DNA from 2 places in the Vagococcus carniphilus genome. Region 2 is predicted to be linked to the other one. Evidence: a T-box and tRNA genes for the amino acid it is inferred to sense, from the RefSeq annotation. Region 2 holds a T-box; the other holds one or more tRNA genes.

Region 1 (9,612 bases), 1.2 Mb from region 2:
GATTTCCTTAGTAGCGGCGAGCGAAACGGAAACAGCCCAAACCAAGAAGCTTGCTTCTTGGGGTTGTAGGACTCAGCTGTGGTAGCTGTTGTGGATAGTTGAATCGATCTGGAAAGATCAGCCGGAGCGGGTAAAAGCCCCGTAGACGAAATCAACAACACACCTATGAGTATCCTGAGTACGGCGGAACACGAGAAATTCCGTCGGAATCCGGGAGGACCATCTCCCAAGGCTAAATACTCTCTAGTGACCGATAGTGAACCAGTACCGTGAGGGAAAGGTGAAAAGCACCCCGGAAGGGGAGTGAAATAGAACCTGAAACCGTGTGCCTACAACAAGTCAGAGCCCGTTAATGGGTGATGGCGTGCCTTTTGCAGAATGAACCGGCGAGTTACGATTGCATGCGAGGTTAAGCTGAAGAAGCGGAGCCGTAGCGAAAGCGAGTCTGAATAGGGCGAGTGAGTATGTAGTCGTAGACCCGAAACCATGTGACCTACCCATGTCCAGGTTGAAGGTGCGGTAAAACGCACTGGAGGACCGAACCCACGTACGTTGAAAAGTGCGGGGATGAGGTGTGGGTAGCGGAGAAATTCCAAACGAACTTGGAGATAGCTGGTTCTCTCCGAAATAGCTTTAGGGCTAGCCTCGGAATTAAGAATGATGGAGGTAGAGCACTGTTTGGACTAGGGGCCCGTCTTGGGTTACCGAATTCAGATAAACTCCGAATGCCATTCATTTATGTCCGGGAGTCAGACAGTGAGTGATAAGATCCATTGTCGAAAGGGAAACAGCCCAGACCACCAGCTAAGGTCCCCAAATATATGTTAAGTGGAAAAGGATGTGAGGGTGCACAAACAACTAGGATGTTGGCTCAGAAGCAGCCATCATTTAAAGAGTGCGTAATAGCTCACTAGTCGAGTGCCCTTGCGCCGAAAATGTACCGGGGCTAAACATATTACCGAAGCTGTGGATAGAACCTTTTGGTTCTATGGTAGGAGAGCGTTCTAAGGGCGTCGAAGCTAGATCGTAAGGACTGGTGGAGCGCTTAGAAGTGAGAATGCCGGTATGAGTAGCGAAAGACAGGTGAGAATCCTGTCCACCGAATGACTAAGGTTTCCTGGGGAAGGCTCGTCCTCCCAGGGTTAGTCGGGACCTAAGCCGAGGCCGATAGGCGTAGGCGATGGATAACAGGTTGAGATTCCTGTACCCGTTTGTTTTGTTTGAACAATGGAGGGACGCAGTAGGTTACAAGTTCGCACTGTTGGATATGTGCGTTCAAGCAATAAGTCTTGATAAGAGTCAAATGCTTTTATCTCTAAGGACAAGTTGTGATGAGGAGGGAAATTTAGTACCGAAGTCTTAATATCACACTGCCAAGAAAAGCTTCTAGTTAGAAACAAACGGCCCGTACCGCAAACCGACACAGGTAGTCGAGGAGAGAATCCTAAGGTGAGCGAGAGAACTCTCGTTAAGGAACTCGGCAAAATGACCCCGTAACTTAGGGAGAAGGGGTGCTGAACGCAAGTTCAGCCGCAGTGAATAGGCCCAAGCGACTGTTTATCAAAAACACAGGTCTCTGCAAAATCGAAAGATGACGTATAGGGGCTGACGCCTGCCCGGTGCTGGAAGGTTAAGAGGATGGGTTAGCAATAGCGAAGCTCAGAATTGAAGCCCCAGTAAACGGCGGCCGTAACTATAACGGTCCTAAGGTAGCGAAATTCCTTGTCGGGTAAGTTCCGACCCGCACGAAAGGCGTAACGATTTGGGCACTGTCTCAACGAGAGACTCGGTGAAATTTTAGTACCTGTGAAGATGCAGGTTACCCGCGACAGGACGGAAAGACCCCATGGAGCTTTACTGTAGTTTGATATTGAATGTTTGTGACACATGTACAGGATAGGTAGGAGCCGTAGAGCTCGGGACGCTAGTCTCGAGGGAGGCATTGGTGGGATACTACCCTTGTGTTATGACCATTCTAACCCGCGCCACTTATCGTGGCGGGAGACAGTGTCAGATGGACAGTTTGACTGGGGCGGTCGCCTCCTAAAATGTAACGGAGGCGCCCAAAGGTTCCCTCAGAATGGTTGGAAATCATTCGTAGAGTGCAAAGGCAGAAGGGAGCTTGACTGCGAGAGCTACAACTCGAGCAGGGACGAAAGTCGGGCTTAGTGATCCGGTGGTTCCGCATGGAAGGGCCATCGCTCAACGGATAAAAGCTACCCTGGGGATAACAGGCTTATCTCCCCCAAGAGTTCACATCGACGGGGAGGTTTGGCACCTCGATGTCGGCTCGTCGCATCCTGGGGCTGTAGTCGGTCCCAAGGGTTGGGCTGTTCGCCCATTAAAGCGGCACGCGAGCTGGGTTCAGAACGTCGTGAGACAGTTCGGTCCCTATCCGTCGCGGGCGTTGGAAATTTGAGAGGAGCTGTCCTTAGTACGAGAGGACCGGGATGGACATACCTCTGGTGTACCAGTTGTTCTGCCAAGGGCATTGCTGGGTAGCTATGTATGGACGGGATAAACGCTGAAAGCATCTAAGCGTGAAGCCCCCTCAAGATGAGATTTCCCATTTCTTTAAGAAAGTAAGACCCCTGAAAGATGATCAGGTAGATAGGCTAGGAGTGGAAGTGCAGCGATGTACGGAGCGGACTAGTACTAATCGGTCGAGGACTTAACCAAAATATCGGTAACAATGTTGAATATAACTAAAACATCCAGTTTTGAGTGAACAATCACTCAAAAAAATAAGTGTGGCGATGATGGCAAGAAGGATACACCTGTTCCCATGCCGAACACAGAAGTTAAGCTTTTTAGCGCCGAGGGTAGTGAAGGGTTTCCCTTTGTGAGAGTAGGACGTTGCCATGCTTATTATAATTATCCGGCATAGCTCAGTTGGTAGTAGCGCATGACTGTTAATCATGATGTCGTAGGTTCGAGTCCTACTGCCGGAGTTTAAATGGCCCGTTGGTCAAGCGGTTAAGACACCGCCCTTTCACGGCGGTAACACGGGTTCGAGTCCCGTACGGGTCATAAGTTTTATATAACCAAATGGAGGTTTAGCTCAGCTGGGAGAGCACCTGCCTTACAAGCAGGGGGTCAGCGGTTCGATCCCGTTAACCTCCATTACCTAAATAATTGGTTCCGTGGTGTAGGGGTTAACATGCCTGCCTGTCACGCAGGAGATCGCGGGTTCAAATCCCGTCGGGACCGTTTGTTTTAGGCGCAGTAGCTCAGTTGGTAGAGCAACGGATTGAAGCTCCGTGTGTCGGCAGTTCGATTCTGTCTTGCGCCATTTTAAATATGGAGGGGTAGCGAAGTGGCTAAACGCGGCGGACTGTAAATCCGCTCCTTCGGGTTCGGCAGTTCGAATCTGCCCCCTCCATTTTAATTATTATATATAAACTATAGGGGTATAGTTTAGCGGTAGAACTACGGTCTCCAAAACCGTCAGCGTGGGTTCGATTCCTACTACCCCTGTTTTTATTATGGCGGTTGTGGCGAAGTGGTTAACGCACCGGATTGTGGCTCCGGCATTCGTGGGTTCGATTCCCATCAGTCGCCCCTTTAATGGGCTATAGCCAAGTGGTAAGGCAACGGACTTTGACTCCGTCACTCGTTGGTTCGAATCCAGCTAGCCCAGTATTTCGGCGGTATAGCCAAGTGGTAAGGCAGAGGTCTGCAACACCTTTATCATCGGTTCAAATCCGGTTACCGCCTTTTATATATTATGTTTTATGCCGGCGTGGCGGAATTGGCAGACGCGCTGGACTCAAAATCCTGTGCCCGCAAGGGCGTGCCGGTTCGACCCCGGCCGCCGGTATTGTATAGTGCTTAAACATAATAATATAATTAAAAATTATCCGGCATAGCTCAGTTGGTAGTAGCGCATGACTGTTAATCATGATGTCGTAGGTTCGAGTCCTACTGCCGGAGTATTATTGAGAATTAAGGTAAATAATGAATCTGGAGAGTTGTCCGAGCTGGCCGAAGGAGCATGATTGGAAATCATGTAGGCGGTAATAACTGTCTCAAGGGTTCGAATCCCTTACTCTCCGTAATTAAATTAAACAGGCCCGTTGGTCAAGCGGTTAAGACACCGCCCTTTCACGGCGGTAACACGGGTTCGAGTCCCGTACGGGTCATAAAAAAATAAATTTAATCTATTTTAGATTGGTTTAGGCGCAGTAGCTCAGTTGGTAGAGCAACGGATTGAAGCTCCGTGTGTCGGCAGTTCGATTCTGTCTTGCGCCATTAAAATATGGAGGGGTAGCGAAGTGGCTAAACGCGGCGGACTGTAAATCCGCTCCTTCGGGTTCGGCAGTTCGAATCTGCCCCCCTCCATTTTTAAAATTATATGGCGGTTGTGGCGAAGTGGTTAACGCACCGGATTGTGGCTCCGGCATTCGTGGGTTCGATTCCCATCAGTCGCCCCTTTAATGGGCTATAGCCAAGTGGTAAGGCAACGGACTTTGACTCCGTCACTCGTTGGTTCGAATCCAGCTAGCCCAGTAAAAGACTCGATTATTCGAGTCTTTTTTTTTGAGAAATATAATGCATTGTTACTTATATATTACAAATGTTTCTATTGTGACGTTAATCTAGGACTAAAGTCGTAGTTAAATTTGGTACAAATGCTTGATAGAAAAGAGCAAGTTTTGAGTTAAAATTTAACTAAGAAAACATCAAGAGAGGATGACTAAAATGGAAATGAAGAATATAGTTAAAAGTGAGCAATCTAAATATTGGTTAAGTTTTATTGGAAAAACAGCTTTATATGCAATTATTCTATTAGGATTAGTTTACTTATATCATTACAGTTCAGTAGGTGGAGGATCCTTTATCTATAATCAATTTTAGAAGGGGATGTTAGAAGATGGAGAATAAAATTGTTGAAACTATTAGGACTTGGTCTGAAAAAAAACCAAATAATATATTTTTTGATGAGGGAGAAAATAGTTTAACATATTTAGAGTTAGAAAATATGTCTAACTCTTTGGCTTCTTATTTAGAAGAAAATGAAGAGACTGGTAAAAATATTATTGTATATGGCGGTCAAAACAGCCGTATGGTTGTTAGCTTTTTAGGATGTACAAAGGCTGGATATGGTTACATACCAGTTGATGGACATACTCCAGTTGATCGAGTGAAAATGATTTATGAAGAGTCACAAGCGATTTGTGTCATAGCTATAGATGATTGGCCGTTAGAGATAGGAAATGTTATTAATTTAAATTTATTTGAAGAGATTGTATCTAAGAGAACAGTTCCTTCATTTAGTAACGTCGTTTCAGGAAATGATGTTTATTATACTATTTTTACTTCTGGTACAACCGGTAAACCTAAGGGTGTACAAATTACTTATTCCAACTTAGAAAGCTTTTGTAACTGGATGTTAGAGGATTTTGAATTGAAAATGGAACAAAGGTTTCTGTGCCAAGCACCATTTTCATTTGACTTGTCAGTAATGGATTTATTTCCATCTCTTTTAACTTGTGGTACTTTGGTACCAATGGAAAAGAAAATGGTTGAGAGTTTCCCGTTACTTTTTGGTAGTATTCCCAAAATGAATTTAAACGTTTGGGTTTCAACACCATCATTAATTGAGATTTGTTTGTTGAACCCTGAGTTTACTAGTGAAAAATTACCTTCATTGGAAAATTTTCAGTTTTGTGGTGAAGAGTTACCTCATAATGTTGCTCAAAAATTAATAGATCGTTTTCCTAATGCGTCTATTTTTAATACTTATGGACCCACTGAAGCAACGGTAGCTATTACTATTGTTAAAATAACACAAGATGTTCTAAATAATAACGATCGATTACCTTTAGGTAAGGTAAAAGGTGACACTGAATTAATTATATTGGACGACAATGGACATGCTCTTTCTTCAGGAGAAATTGGTGAAATTATTATTGTTGGTCCTGGAGTTTCTATTGGATACTTTAATAATCCTGAAAAAACAAAAGAGGCTTTCTTTATGTATGAGGGAAAACCAGCATATAGAACTGGTGATGCTGGACTGATTAAGAATGATATGTTGTACTATAAAGGAAGATTAGATTTTCAAATTAAATGGCATGGGTATCGAATTGAATTAGGTGATATCGATCATCATTTAACAATGCTTAATGGTGTTAAAAATGCTTGTGTTGTACCGAAATATAATAAGAGTCATAAAGTACAGCAATTAGTTGCTTATATTGTCTATGATGCGACAGCTTCTTTCGATGAAAAAGAAGTGACGAAACTTTTGAAAGAAGACCTTTCTAATAAAGTAATGGATTACATGATTCCACAACGTTTTATCTTTGTTGAATCGTTACCACTAACTGCTAATGGTAAGGTGGATAGAAAAGGGTTGATAAATGAGGTGAACAAATAATGGCAAGTATTACTCAATTTGTACCATTTTTGACACCATATGAAAAGCCCTTTTACTTCATTATTTTGGCTATCTTGTTTATTCCATCAATCATTTCCTCTTTAAGAGGAAAGAGATTGTATTGGTACCAAAACTTGCTGACTGTATTCTTTCTATGGATTAGTTTTGCTGGACCAAATATAAAACAAGGTATTGCATTAATTGCTTATGTTGTTTGGCAGTGTCTTTTAACAGGTATTTACTTTAGATATAGACAAAAAGCAAATAAAAGTAGTTGGTTTTATCTATCTGTCTTTTTGAGTATTATACCTATGATAATTATGAAGTTAGGTCCTTTTACAGGAAGTAAGTCTTATCTTCTCTTTTACTTTTTAGGATATTCTTATTTAACGTTCAAATCGGTTCAAGTTATTATGGAAATTAGAGATGGAATGATAAAAGATTATAAAATGAGCCATTATATTCAATTTTTACTCTTTTTCCCGACTATTTCTTCTGGTCCTATTGATCGTTATAAACGATTTGTAAAAGATTTAAAAGAACCACCAAGTAAAGATAAGTATATTGAATTATTAGGAAAAGGAATCCATTATATCTTTTTAGGATTCTTATATAAGTTTTTAATAGGCTATGCGTTGGGAAGTCATTTGCTTCCTATTGTTCAATCCTTTGCACTTTCAAGAAGTGGTGTTTTAGTTGGAACCATAGGATATATGTATGTCTATAGTATGTATTTATTTTTTGATTTTGCAGGATACAGTCTCTTTGCTGTAGGTACCAGTTATTTACTTGGATATGAGACACCAATTAACTTTAATAAACCATTTTTAAGTCCAAATATAAAAGAATTTTGGAATAGATGGCATATGTCTTTATCATTTTGGTTCAGAGATTATGTTTATATGAGATTGATGTTTACTTTAATGAAGAAGAAAGTTTTCAAAAGTAGAATAGTTGCATCAAATGTTGGCTATTTTGCATTATTTTTAATTATGGGTGTCTGGCACGGTTTAACGTGGTATTATATTGTGTATGGTTTATACCATGCGATTTTAATTTGTATAAATGATGCTTGGCTAAGGTATAAAAAGAAACATAAAGATCAATTACCAAGTAATCGTTGGACACATGGACTTTCAGTTTTTATCACGTTCAACGCAGTTTGTTTTAGTTTCTTAATCTTCTCAGGATTTTTGGATACTTTAGCAAAACAAATATTTAATATTTAGGGAGATGACAATGATGGATGTAAAAGAAACAGTTTTAGCAATTTTAGAAGATTTAACAGGTCAAGATGTGAGTGAACAATTAGATATGGATCTATATGAAGATGGTTTATTAGATTCGATGGCAACAGTTCAAATGTTAGTTGAAATTGATGGTCAACTAGGCATTACAGTGCCTGTTTCAGAATATGAAAGAAGTGAGTGGGGAACACCTCAACAAATTATTAATCAAATTACTGCATTACAATCATGATATCTAAAAAGAAACTATTTTCTGCTGTTGGTCCTTTTTTTGCGGCAATTATCATCATTGGCGCGATTATCTTTTCCCCAATTCATTGGTTTTCAGGACCATCAGCAAAATCAATTCATGAAGCAGCTTCATCAATGTCAGTTAATGTTCTAAAAGGAAATGATTTAAAGAATGAGGCGATGGCAAGTGATAAATATTTACCTTTCTTTGGTTCATCTGAACTAAGTCGTGTTAATGCTTATCATCCTTCTGTATTAGCTCAAAAATATAATCGTTCTTATGAACCCTTTCTATTGGGGGCACCAGGAACTCAATCTTTAACCCACTTCTTTATGTTGAATTCGATGGGTGATGAATTGAATAACAAAAAAATAGTTTTCATTATTTCACCCCAATGGTTTGTTAAAGAAGGGGTAGGAGATCCTATGTTTTCTCTTTTCTTTTCACCTTTACAAACTAATGACTGGGTAATGAATCTTGGATCAAATGACATAAATGATCAGTATTTAGCTAAAAGATTATTACATTTTTCTAGTGTAAGAGCTGATACTGAATTAAAAGCCATGATGAAAAAAATAAAAAGTGGTGAAGAACTGTCTCCTTTAGATAAAAAAAGAGCAGCATATAATTATGAAATTTTAACAAAAGAAGATAAATTATTTAGTAAGATAGGTATTACATCAAAAAGTGAAAAAATAGATAAAAAAACAAAAGAATTACCTGATGTTTATTCTTTTAAAGAATTGGATAGACAGGCCTTTAATGATGGTGAATCTTCTACAAGTAATAACGAATTTGATATAGCAAATTCATTTTATTCTAAGAGAATTGCACCAATGAAAGGGAAACTTGAAAATTCTCAAGTTGATTTTGATTATACTAAATCACCTGAGTTTTCAGATTTCCAATTAGTTTTAAATCAAATTGCAGAAAAGAATATTGACGCTATGTTTGTTATTCCGCCTGTTAATAAATTATGGTCAGATTATACAGGCCTTTCAACTGATATGTTAGATTTATTTAGTAAAAAAATTAATTATCAGTTAAAATCACAAGGATTTAAGCACGTTGTAGACTATACTGATAAACGCTCTCAAGCTTACTTTATGGAAGATACAATTCATTTAGGTTGGAGAGGTTGGATGCAAATGGATCGAGACCTACAAAAATTCTTAAGAGATAAAAACAAGCCATCTTATAATATGAATTCTGAAGAATTTTTATCAAAAGAATGGCAAAATTATACAGATTTTGATTAACAATACTTTAAAAATTGAGATAAACCGATATTTTAGGTTATCTCTTTTTTTATATCCTTAAAATAAACTTAACTTATGGTATTTTACTTGATTAATCATCAAATATATGACAAAATTATCCATGCTTATCAATTACAAAGGGGAGCAATGCAGTAAAAAATGTTGAAAAAACGAAATAAACTAAAAAAGTTTTTCTTTATCTTATTGTTACTGATTGTCATTGTTTTCATGATAATTGGTTTTAAGATAAATAAACAAGTAAAAAATGTATTAGTTTGGGAACCTGAAGTTAGAAAAGCTGCAAAGCATTATGATATTGAAGAATATACCGATGTGATTCTAGCGATTATCTATACGGAAAGTAAAGGAAATCACGTTGATTTAATGCAGAGTAGTGAAAGCAAGTATGGCTCTAGAAATCAAATTTTTACGAGTGAAGAAAGCATTGATTCCGGCGTTGAGCATTTGTCAGAAGTTATTGAAGAAGCTAAT
Region 2 (9,612 bases):
AAGTTAATTCGAAGTATCAATGCTTTGGTCGACAGTACTGTAGAAGCCATTGAGGAAGAACGGCGTATTGAACAATCAAAAGATGAATTAATTACAAATGTTAGTCATGATATTAGAACACCTCTAACTTCAATTATCGGCTATCTCGGCTTAATTGAAGAAAAAAAATATTCTAGTGATGAGGAACTTTTAAAATATACTCATACAGCCTATATGAAAGCCAGACAAATGAAAGTGTTAGTAGATGATTTATTTGAGTATACTAAGGTTCGGCAATCTAACACACCTCTTAGCATTATGACTTTTGATATGCAACAATTAATTGGTCAAGTTGTTGTTGATTTCGAATTAGAAGCCTCTAAAAAAAATGTGACAGTCGACTTTGAAGCATCACCTTCTTCTCTTATGATGGAGGGTGACACAGAAAAATTAGTTCGAGTTTTTGATAATCTACTATCTAATGCTTTAAAATATGGAGTTAATGGTAAACAAATTATTATCCACTCTGAAAAAATTGGTTCAGAGGTTGTTATTACGGTGAAAAATGATGGTAAAGAAATTCCTAAACAATCACTTGATTTATTATTTGATCGCTTTTACCGAGTGGAAGAATCCAGATCACAACAAACTGGAGGTACAGGTTTAGGTTTGGCTATAGCTCAAAGTATAGTTACTCTACATAACGGCTATATTTATGCAACATCAGAAAATGGGTGGACCTCTTTTGTCATTCATTTACCTTTAAAATCAACAGAATTATAATTATCTTAAAAGAAGCCGACTCATTATTTGCTTTGGCCTCTTTTTTTTGATAAATTTTAACTGGTAATAAATTCGCTCGTTAAGAAAGGATTTTTTTATGAAACAAATGAAACAACGGTTAGGTATTTTCCTATTAGTAATTACAGCTATTATTCCACTACCTATCCATACTTTAGCAGCAGAAAATGACTTTTCATCTCCTGCTAGTGCCGCCTTTGCCGTTGATTATGACACAGGAAAAGTTTTTTATAACCAAAACGCTGACGAACCTTTAGGTATTGCCTCTATGACAAAACTTATTACTGCTTATATTGTTTTCGATGAAATAGAAAAAGGTACTATTTCTTGGGAAGACAAAGTACCCGTCAGTGATAAATTAAAAAAAATGAGTAAAAATCCAGATTTATCTAATATACCTATCAAAGATAAACATGATTACACTGTAAAAGATGCTCTGGAAGCTTCCTTAATTTCTTCAGCCAACTCATTAACGTCTGCATTAGCTGAACTTATCTCTGGTTCTGAAATTAAGTTTGTTGATCGCATGTACAAACAACTTGATGATTGGAATATAAAAGATGGCTATTTAGTAACAGCCTCTGGGTTGGGAAATGAAGATATGGGAAAAGATATTTATCCAGGCTCTAAAAAAACAGACGAAAACTTACTTAGTGCCAGAAGTATGGCGATTGTTGCTAGAGAGATTATCACAGACTTTCCTGAAGTTTTAGAAATTGCTTCATCTCCAAGTAGAGCTATTTCAGACGGAACAACTATTTGGAATTCAAATGAGATGTTACCGGATTTTGATTATTACACTGAAGGTGTCGATGGATTAAAAACCGGAACTACTCCACTTGCTGGTGCCTGTTTTGTTGGTACTGCTAAAAGAGGAGATCAGAGAATTATCACGGTGGTTATGGATGTTGATCCTGAATACAGTCGTTTCCAAGAAACCGCCAATTTAATGAATTACGTTTATGACAATTGGTCATATAAAACAGTGCTAAAAAAAGGTGAGCCATCAAGCCAAAGTACTATTAGTATCAATAAGGGAAAAAAAGATAAAGCTTCTATTGTCCTTACCGAAGACTTATCTGTTTGGACTAAAAACGATAATCAGAACATCAAACTATTTTTCGAACCAAATAAAAAGCAATTAACAAAAAAGAAAAAAGTTAATGCTCCTAAGAAAAAAGGTTATATTGTTGGGAGTGAACATGTTTATAACACGACTGACACCCTTGGTTATTTAACAAAAGAAGAAGAAATACATGATGTTTCTAAAGTTGCTTTAAAAACTGATATTGAAAGAGCTAATTTTTTCATTCAAATTTGGCAGAGTATAACAAAACGTTAATACGAAAAGTATTAACGTTTTTTCATTTTTTGTTCACATCTTTGTGATAAAATGATTCATAAATTTATCTAATAGAAAGAGAGGTTGCATTATGGAACCTTCTAAAGTCACCACTAATTTACTTAGGAAAAGACTTAAAAGGCAAAGAAGAAAAACTGTTATTCTTTTTTTTATTGGTTTGTTACTAGGTGGCGCTATTGCGTTTAATGTTTATTTCTGGTTTCCTATATTAAAAAAGGAATTTGATTTACCTGAAATTAAACAATACGGCTTAAACACAACTCAATCATCCATAAGTTCAACAGATACTACGTCAAGTTCTACTGAGACTGAACAAACAACTGAGTCATCAATTGAGATGGAAGAGAATCAATTCATCCCTCGAGTTAGTACTGCTAATTATCAAGATATTTCTTCTCTTCATACTGATTTATCAAAACAACTTGATCAAAAAATCAGCCAAACTAATAGCTCTGGTACCTTTTTAGTAATAAAAAATAACCAAGTAGTTTTAATGGATAACTACGGAAATACAAAAGACTATTCGAATAATCCTATAGATAGTACTTACATGTTAGGCTCTGTCCAAAAATTAGTGACAGCAACTTTACTTATGTCATTAATTGAAGAAGGAAAAATTGAGTTAGAAACCACTCTTGATACTTACTATCCTGATATTCCAAATAGTAAAAATATAACTATTGATCAAATGTTGTCGATGACATCTGGTTTAGTTTTAAAAGAAAAACTTAGTTCAACTAAATCAAAAGATGAGAGTATTGCTTATGTATTAAAAAATGTTACCTATGAAAAACAAACTAAGTGGCATTATTCTGACGTCAACTTTTTCTTATTGGCAGCAATTATTGAAAAAATAACTCATACATCTTATGAACAATATTTCGATGAAATTATAAAAACGCCACTTAACTTAGAGCACTCAGGATTTTATAATCATGTTCAACAAGAAACCCATTTAATTCCTTCTTATTACAAAGAAGACGACGGTACTGTAAAAAGAGAACCTGTGAAAATTTCTGAAGCAACCTATATTAACGAATTAGGAACCGGCAATATGTACACCTCTGTTTCAGATTTATTAACACTAATTCAAGCGGTTATCGATGGTAGGGTCATCTCTCAAGAAACCTTACAAAAAACTCTTGAAAAGAAACCTGGACCTTATTTCTATGATTATAAAGCAGGTATCTACGATCGAGAAAACAATTATTATGCTCACGGTGTATTCAGAGGATATGAATCTACTCTTTTCTTTAACAAAGATGCTAGCAATATGGTTATTTTCTTAAGTAACATCAATGAAAAAGATAGAAGCAGTATCGCCCTATCAAAAGAACTCTTTCAACAAATTAATCAAATACAATAATTTTAATGGAGGTTAATTCCTTAATGGACAAAACACTTCAAGCAATCAAACAATTAGCTATACTTGAGCCAAAAACACTAGAACAAATGGCCTTAAAATTATCTGAAGAATCTGGTGAAGTCGCTCAAGCTGTGTTAAGTCAAACTAAAGCCAGTGGTAATCAATATAAGTCATTACAAACAGAGGATATCAAAGAAGAATGTATTGATACTATTTTAGTTGCCACTGCTCTTTACTACAAATTAGAAGGCAGCAGCGATGAAGAATTTATTACGCTTTTGACAGAAAAAATGACAAAATGGAAGCAGCACCTCCACAACTAATTTGACAGACTAAAAAAAAGTAGCTATACTCTATCTAATAAATAGTCAAAAAAAGATTAGTACTTACTTTACTTGTTTTAGAGAGTTGACGGTTGGTGAAAGTCAATACAAAAAGATAAGGAATCCACTTTTTAATGATATGTAGCGAAAACCATTAGGATTAAGCTACATCGGATGCAAACCGTTAACTTGCTTAATGAAGACACACATGTGTAAATCTGGGTGGTACCGCGAAATTCAACCTTTCGCCCCAAAAGGAATATTTATTCTTTTTGGGGTGGAAGGTTTTTTTATTTTAAAAATTTAAGGAGGATGTATTATGTTAGATGTAAAATTTATGAGACAAAACTTTGACATTGTCAAAGAAAAATTATTAACCCGTGGAGTTAACGTTGAGATTTTAAATGATTTCATGGCTCTTGATAAGGACAGACGTGAACATTTAGTTCAAGTGGAAACTTTGAAAAAAACTAAAAATGATGTTTCTCAAGAAATCTCTACACTAAAACGCAACAAAGAAAATGCAGATGATAAAATTGTTGAAATGAAAGAATTAGGAGAAAAAATTAAAGGGTTAGACGATACAATTCGCGGTATCGACGAAAAACTACAAACTATTTCTCACACTTTACCAAACCTACCTCATGAAGATGTTCCAGTTGGAGAAGACGAAGATGACAATGTGGAAGTTAGACGTTGGGAAACTCCTAGAAAATTTGATTTCGAAGCAAAACCTCATTGGGAAGTAGCTGAAAATTTAGGAATTTTAGATTTTGAACGTGGTGCTAAGGTTTCTGGTAGTCGCTTTGTCTTCTACAAAGGATTAGGCGCTCGTTTAGAAAGAGCTATTTACAATTTAATGCTTGATACTCATATCTATGAACATGGATATACTGAAATGATTACACCATACATTGTTAACGAAGATTCTATGTTTGGTACAGGTCAATTTCCTAAATTTAAAGAAGATGTTTTCCAATTAGAAAACAGTAACTATACATTAATTCCTACAGCAGAAGTTCCTTTAACTAACTACTACCGTGATGAAATTTTATCACCTGAACAATTACCTGTTTACTTTACAGCCCTAAGCCCTTCTTTCCGTTCAGAAGCTGGAAGTGCAGGACGTGACACAAGAGGTTTAATCAGATTACACCAATTCAACAAAGTTGAGATGGTAAAATTAAGTAAACCAGAAACTTCTTATGAAGAATTAGAAAAAATGACTAATAATGCAGAAGCTATTCTACAAAAATTAAACTTACCATACCGAGTAATTACTCTTTGTACAGGAGACATGGGCTTTTCTGCTGCTAAAACTTATGACATTGAAGTTTGGATTCCAGCTCAAGATACTTATCGTGAAATCAGTTCTTGTTCTAACTGTGAGAACTTCCAAGCAAGACGTGCTAAAATCCGTTACCGTAACGAAGAAGGTAAAACTGACTTCGTGCATACTTTAAACGGATCTGGATTAGCTGTTGGTAGAACTGTTGCGGCTATCTTAGAAAACTATCAAAATGAAGACGGTAGTGTAACAATTCCTGAAGTTTTAGTTCCTTACATGGGTGGTTTAACAAAAATTACTAAAGATTAATTCATTTATTTAATAGAGACTGACTTACGTGTCGGTCTCTTTTTTTAGCAAACGACCTTAATAAAGCAAAAAAAGAAGGCCTCAGTAGCCTTCCTTTTAAAAGTTTTAAGATTCAATTGAATAGTTTGGTGCTTCTTTTGTGATTTGGACATCATGAGGATGAGATTCACGTAACCCTGCTCCACTCATTTGAACAAACTGAGCGTTGTCACGTAGTTCTTGTAAGTTACCTGCACCTACATAACCCATACCTGCACGTAAGCCACCTGTCATTTGGAAGACAATATCTTGTGCGCTACCTTTATAGGCAACACGACCTTCAATACCTTCTGGAACTAACTTGTTAGCTTCGTTTACTGAACTTTGGAAGTAACGATCGCTTGATCCTTTTTCCATCGCTCCAAGAGAACCCATACCACGATATGTTTTAAAACGACGACCTTGATAAATTTCAAATTCACCTGGTGATTCATCTGTTCCAGCTAACATTGAGCCTAACATAACAACATGCCCACCTGCTGCTAAAGCTTTAACGATATCTCCTGAATATTTAATACCACCATCAGCAATAATTGTTCTTCCGTATTCACGAGCCACACCTGCAGCGTCATAAATAGCTGTTAATTGAGGAACACCAACACCTGCAACTACACGTGTAGTACAAATTGAACCTGGTCCAATTCCCACCTTAACCACATCAACACCAACATCATACAATGCTTTAGTGCCTTCTGCTGTTGCAACGTTTCCTGCAATAATCGTTACATTTTGGAATGTATCACGAATTTCTTTGATTTTTCTAATAACACCTGCACTATGACCATGAGCTGTATCAATAATCAAAGCATCAACACCAGCGTCTACTAATGCTTCTGCACGTTCAAACGTGTCACTTGTTACACCAACTGCTGCTGCTACTAAAAGACGTCCATGCTCATCTTTTGCTGCATTCGGGAATTCAATTACTTTCTCAATATCTTTGATTGTAATTAAACCACTTAAACGACCTTTATCATCAACGATTGGTAATTTTTCAATTTTATGTTGTTGTAAAATATTTTCAGCATCTTTTAAAGATGTTCCAACAGGTGCTGTTACTAAATCTTCTTTAGTCATTACATCAATAATCGGTTGTTGGTAATCTGTAATAAAACGTAAATCACGATTTGTTAAAATACCAACTAATTTTCTATTTTCTAACGTTTCTACAATCGGTACACCACTGATACGGTATTTAGACATTAATTGTTCTGCTTCAGCAACTAGACTATCAGGTGTTAAGAAGAACGGATCAATGATAACACCACTTTCAGAACGTTTAACTTTTTTTACTTCATCAGCTTGTTGCTCGATTGACATGTTTTTATGAATAACCCCTAATCCACCTTGTCTTGCCATTGCAATAGCCATCTTACTGTCAGTAACAGTATCCATACTAGCACTCATAATTGGAATATTTAGTTTTAAATTGGGCGCCAGCTCCACAGATAAATCCACATCATTTGGTAACACGTGGCTTTCAGCTGGAATTAATAAGACGTCATCAAAAGTAAAACCTTTTTTTGAAAATTTTGTTTCCCAATTTGTCATTAGAAAATAGCACTCCCTTATTTTTATTTTACTTACAAACTTACCAAAAAAAAGTAAATTCGTCAATTTATTCCGCTAATTAAAAAAAAATCTAATCAAGTTCTTTGATTAGATTTAGTAATTATTAACGTTTAGCAAACATGACACTCTCAAATCTAAATTTTTTCTTCAACCAATAACGAATTCCATAAGTGGCTACCCCTAAAGAAATAGTCAACATTGGATCTAGTACCGGATTCACATTGGCTGGTAAGAAGCTAGCTAATGCAAATACGATAAACCAAGGAATAAAACTTAATGCCATAATTCCCGATGTTTTTAGGAATCCTGGACGCTTACTTGCATCTGCTCCTGGTTGGTCATAGACATAGATATAGCGGTAAATCAGGTAGAATGAAAAAGCACCTGAAGCTGCACCTAATACAATTGCTGTGATTCCTTGAGTTGTTTGTTGACCTGTTCTAGAAAACATACCGAATAGGGAAACCATCACACTTAAAATAGTGAATAATAGTAAAAAGTTATCTAACATAATTTTACCAAAAGTCATCTCTGGAGCTGGTTCTGGTGCATTAATAATTGCATCAGCTGCTTCAGTTGGTGTGCCATATAATTGTTTAGCCGTCACACCTGTTTTTTGACCTTCTACTAAGGCAACTAACATTGTGTTGAGTTCTCTTACTTTTTTTTCTTCTTCTAACTGACTTGTTTCTAAAACTTTATTAATATCAAAAATAAATTGGTCATTTTTTTTCGTTAATTGTGTCATTAACTCACGATTTTGAGCTACTTTTTGTTGTAGTTCTTCTCTAGTTTCTTCCAATAGTCTCACCTTTATTTTCTAATTTTAAACGTTGAATCTAAACAGCATAACGTCGCCATCTTTTACGATGTACTCTTTACCTTCTAATCGAACACGTCCCACTTCCTTAGCCGCTGACATACTTCCATGTTCTTTCAAGTCATCATAAGAAACTGTTTCAGCACGAATAAATCCGCGTTCAAAATCAGTATGAATAATTCCCGCGCACTCAGGAGCCTTCATTCCATTTTTAAATGTCCATGCCCTTACTTCTTGCTCACCTGCTGTAAAATAAGTTGCTAAACCTAACAAGTGGTATGCTGCACGAATCAATTTATCTAATCCTGATTCTTCAATCCCTAAAGCTTCTAAAAATTCCATCTTATCTTCATCATCTAATTCAGCAATTTCTTCTTCAGCTTTAGCACAAACTGTAATAACTTCTGCATTTTCAGTTGCCGCAAATTCTTTTACTTGTTGTACGTACTCATTACCTTCTTCATCAGCCACTTCGTCTTCTGCAACGTTAGCTACATAAAGAACTGGTTTTGTTGTTAAAAGGAATAAACCTTTTACAATTGGTAATTCATCATCAGAGAATTCAATCGATCTTGCTGATTTCCCTTCTTCTAAAACAGGTTTAATTTTTTCTAAAACTGCTAATTCAGCAACCGCTTCTTTGTCTTTTGTTTTAGCGATTTTAGCTACACGGCTCAAACGCTTATCAACAGATTCTAAGTCAGCAAAGATAAGTTCTAAATTAATAATTTCGATATCTTCTAACGGGTTCACACGACCTTCTACGTGAGTGATATTTTCATCATCAAAACAACGAACCACATGACAAATAGCATCTACTTGACGAATGTTGCTTAAAAATTTATTTCCTAAACCTTCACCTTTACTAGCACCCTTTACAATTCCTGCAATATCTGTAAATTCAAATGTTGCTGGTACTGTTTTCTTAGGTTTTACTAATTTTGTTAATTCGTCTAAACGAAAATCTGGTACTTCTACCATTCCTACGTTAGGATCAATTGTCGCAAATGGATAGTTTGCCGCTTCTACTCCTGCTTTTGTTATTGCATTGAATAACGTTGATTTACCAACGTTTGGTAATCCAACAATTCCTGCTGTTAATGCCATCTAATGATCACTCTTTCTTTTAATTTTCTACGTTTTTCATCTCTAGAATCTTTTTCATTTTTTTATCAAATTCACGTCTTGGCATCATCACAATATGCTCGCAGTTAAGACATTTTATCTTAATATCCATTCCCATACGGACAATTTCCCAACGATTGGTTTGACATGCGTGAGGTTTTTTCATCTCTACCACATCGCCTAATTCATACATATTAAATACCGTCCTTTACGTTCAAAAGTCGCCTATGCACAAGCTATATCTTAACATAAAATAGAATGTGTTTGCGGGGTTAATTCTAAAATTTTTTCGAATTATTTTTAGCTTCAATTTCAACTTTTATAATATATCAGGATAAAAAAGAGGTTCAGAAAATATATTTTCTCCCTCTCTTCTCCTCTTACATATCTGAGTCAAACTGTATTTCTAAAATATCTAAAATTCGAGTCAAATCAGCTTGAGATAAATATTCGATTTCAATTTTACCTTTACCATCTTTTTCTTGGATAGCAACACTTGTTCCAAATTTATCCATTAAACGATCTTCACTCGTTCTAATATAATAAGGTTTAGCTTGTGGTTTCTTTTTCACTTTTTTTAGAGGTGGCCCTTGTGTTTCATTCATTTCTGAAACAATTTGTTCCAGT

Evidence for each region. The T-box of region 2 lies ahead of serS (serine--tRNA ligase). A T-box ahead of a tRNA ligase gene usually reads a tRNA of that ligase, here a tRNA-Ser.
Region 1: it has a tRNA-Ser gene. The T-box ahead of serS (serine--tRNA ligase) is inferred to sense a tRNA for this amino acid. The anticodon was not compared.

The regions. Positions count from the first base shown of each region.
Region 1 covers NZ_CP060720.1:1,949,841-1,959,452, reverse strand. The annotation lists rRNA gene H9L18_RS09665 (23S ribosomal RNA) at 1-2,679, shown strand, start outside; rRNA gene rrf (5S ribosomal RNA) at 2,750-2,865, shown strand; tRNA gene H9L18_RS09655 (tRNA-Asn) at 2,878-2,951, shown strand; tRNA gene H9L18_RS09650 (tRNA-Glu) at 2,959-3,030, shown strand; tRNA gene H9L18_RS09645 (tRNA-Val) at 3,051-3,123, shown strand; tRNA gene H9L18_RS09640 (tRNA-Asp) at 3,138-3,210, shown strand; tRNA gene H9L18_RS09635 (tRNA-Phe) at 3,220-3,292, shown strand; tRNA gene H9L18_RS09630 (tRNA-Tyr) at 3,303-3,382, shown strand; tRNA gene H9L18_RS09625 (tRNA-Trp) at 3,407-3,477, shown strand; tRNA gene H9L18_RS09620 (tRNA-His) at 3,489-3,561, shown strand; tRNA gene H9L18_RS09615 (tRNA-Gln) at 3,569-3,640, shown strand; tRNA gene H9L18_RS09610 (tRNA-Cys) at 3,647-3,717, shown strand; tRNA gene H9L18_RS09605 (tRNA-Leu) at 3,737-3,820, shown strand; tRNA gene H9L18_RS09600 (tRNA-Asn) at 3,860-3,933, shown strand; tRNA gene H9L18_RS09595 (tRNA-Ser) at 3,966-4,055, shown strand; tRNA gene H9L18_RS09590 (tRNA-Glu) at 4,071-4,142, shown strand; tRNA gene H9L18_RS09585 (tRNA-Phe) at 4,179-4,251, shown strand; tRNA gene H9L18_RS09580 (tRNA-Tyr) at 4,261-4,341, shown strand; tRNA gene H9L18_RS09575 (tRNA-His) at 4,358-4,430, shown strand; tRNA gene H9L18_RS09570 (tRNA-Gln) at 4,438-4,509, shown strand; gene H9L18_RS09565 (teichoic acid D-Ala incorporation-associated protein DltX) at 4,708-4,857, shown strand; gene dltA (D-alanine--poly(phosphoribitol) ligase subunit DltA) at 4,874-6,382, shown strand; gene dltB (D-alanyl-lipoteichoic acid biosynthesis protein DltB) at 6,382-7,611, shown strand; gene dltC (D-alanine--poly(phosphoribitol) ligase subunit DltC) at 7,625-7,861, shown strand; gene dltD (D-alanyl-lipoteichoic acid biosynthesis protein DltD) at 7,858-9,120, shown strand; gene H9L18_RS09540 (lysozyme family protein) at 9,280-9,612, shown strand, end outside.
Region 2 covers NZ_CP060720.1:173,017-182,628, reverse strand. The annotation lists gene H9L18_RS00870 (sensor histidine kinase) at 1-762, shown strand, start outside; gene H9L18_RS00865 (serine hydrolase) at 860-2,122, shown strand; gene H9L18_RS00860 (serine hydrolase domain-containing protein) at 2,214-3,509, shown strand; gene H9L18_RS00855 (MazG-like family protein) at 3,533-3,832, shown strand; T-box leader at 3,870-4,088, shown strand; gene serS (serine--tRNA ligase) at 4,152-5,429, shown strand; gene guaB (IMP dehydrogenase) at 5,535-7,019, opposite strand; gene H9L18_RS00840 (DUF1129 domain-containing protein) at 7,144-7,842, opposite strand; gene ychF (redox-regulated ATPase YchF) at 7,867-8,967, opposite strand; gene H9L18_RS00830 (DUF951 domain-containing protein) at 8,987-9,178, opposite strand; gene H9L18_RS00825 (ParB/RepB/Spo0J family partition protein) at 9,366-9,612, opposite strand, start outside.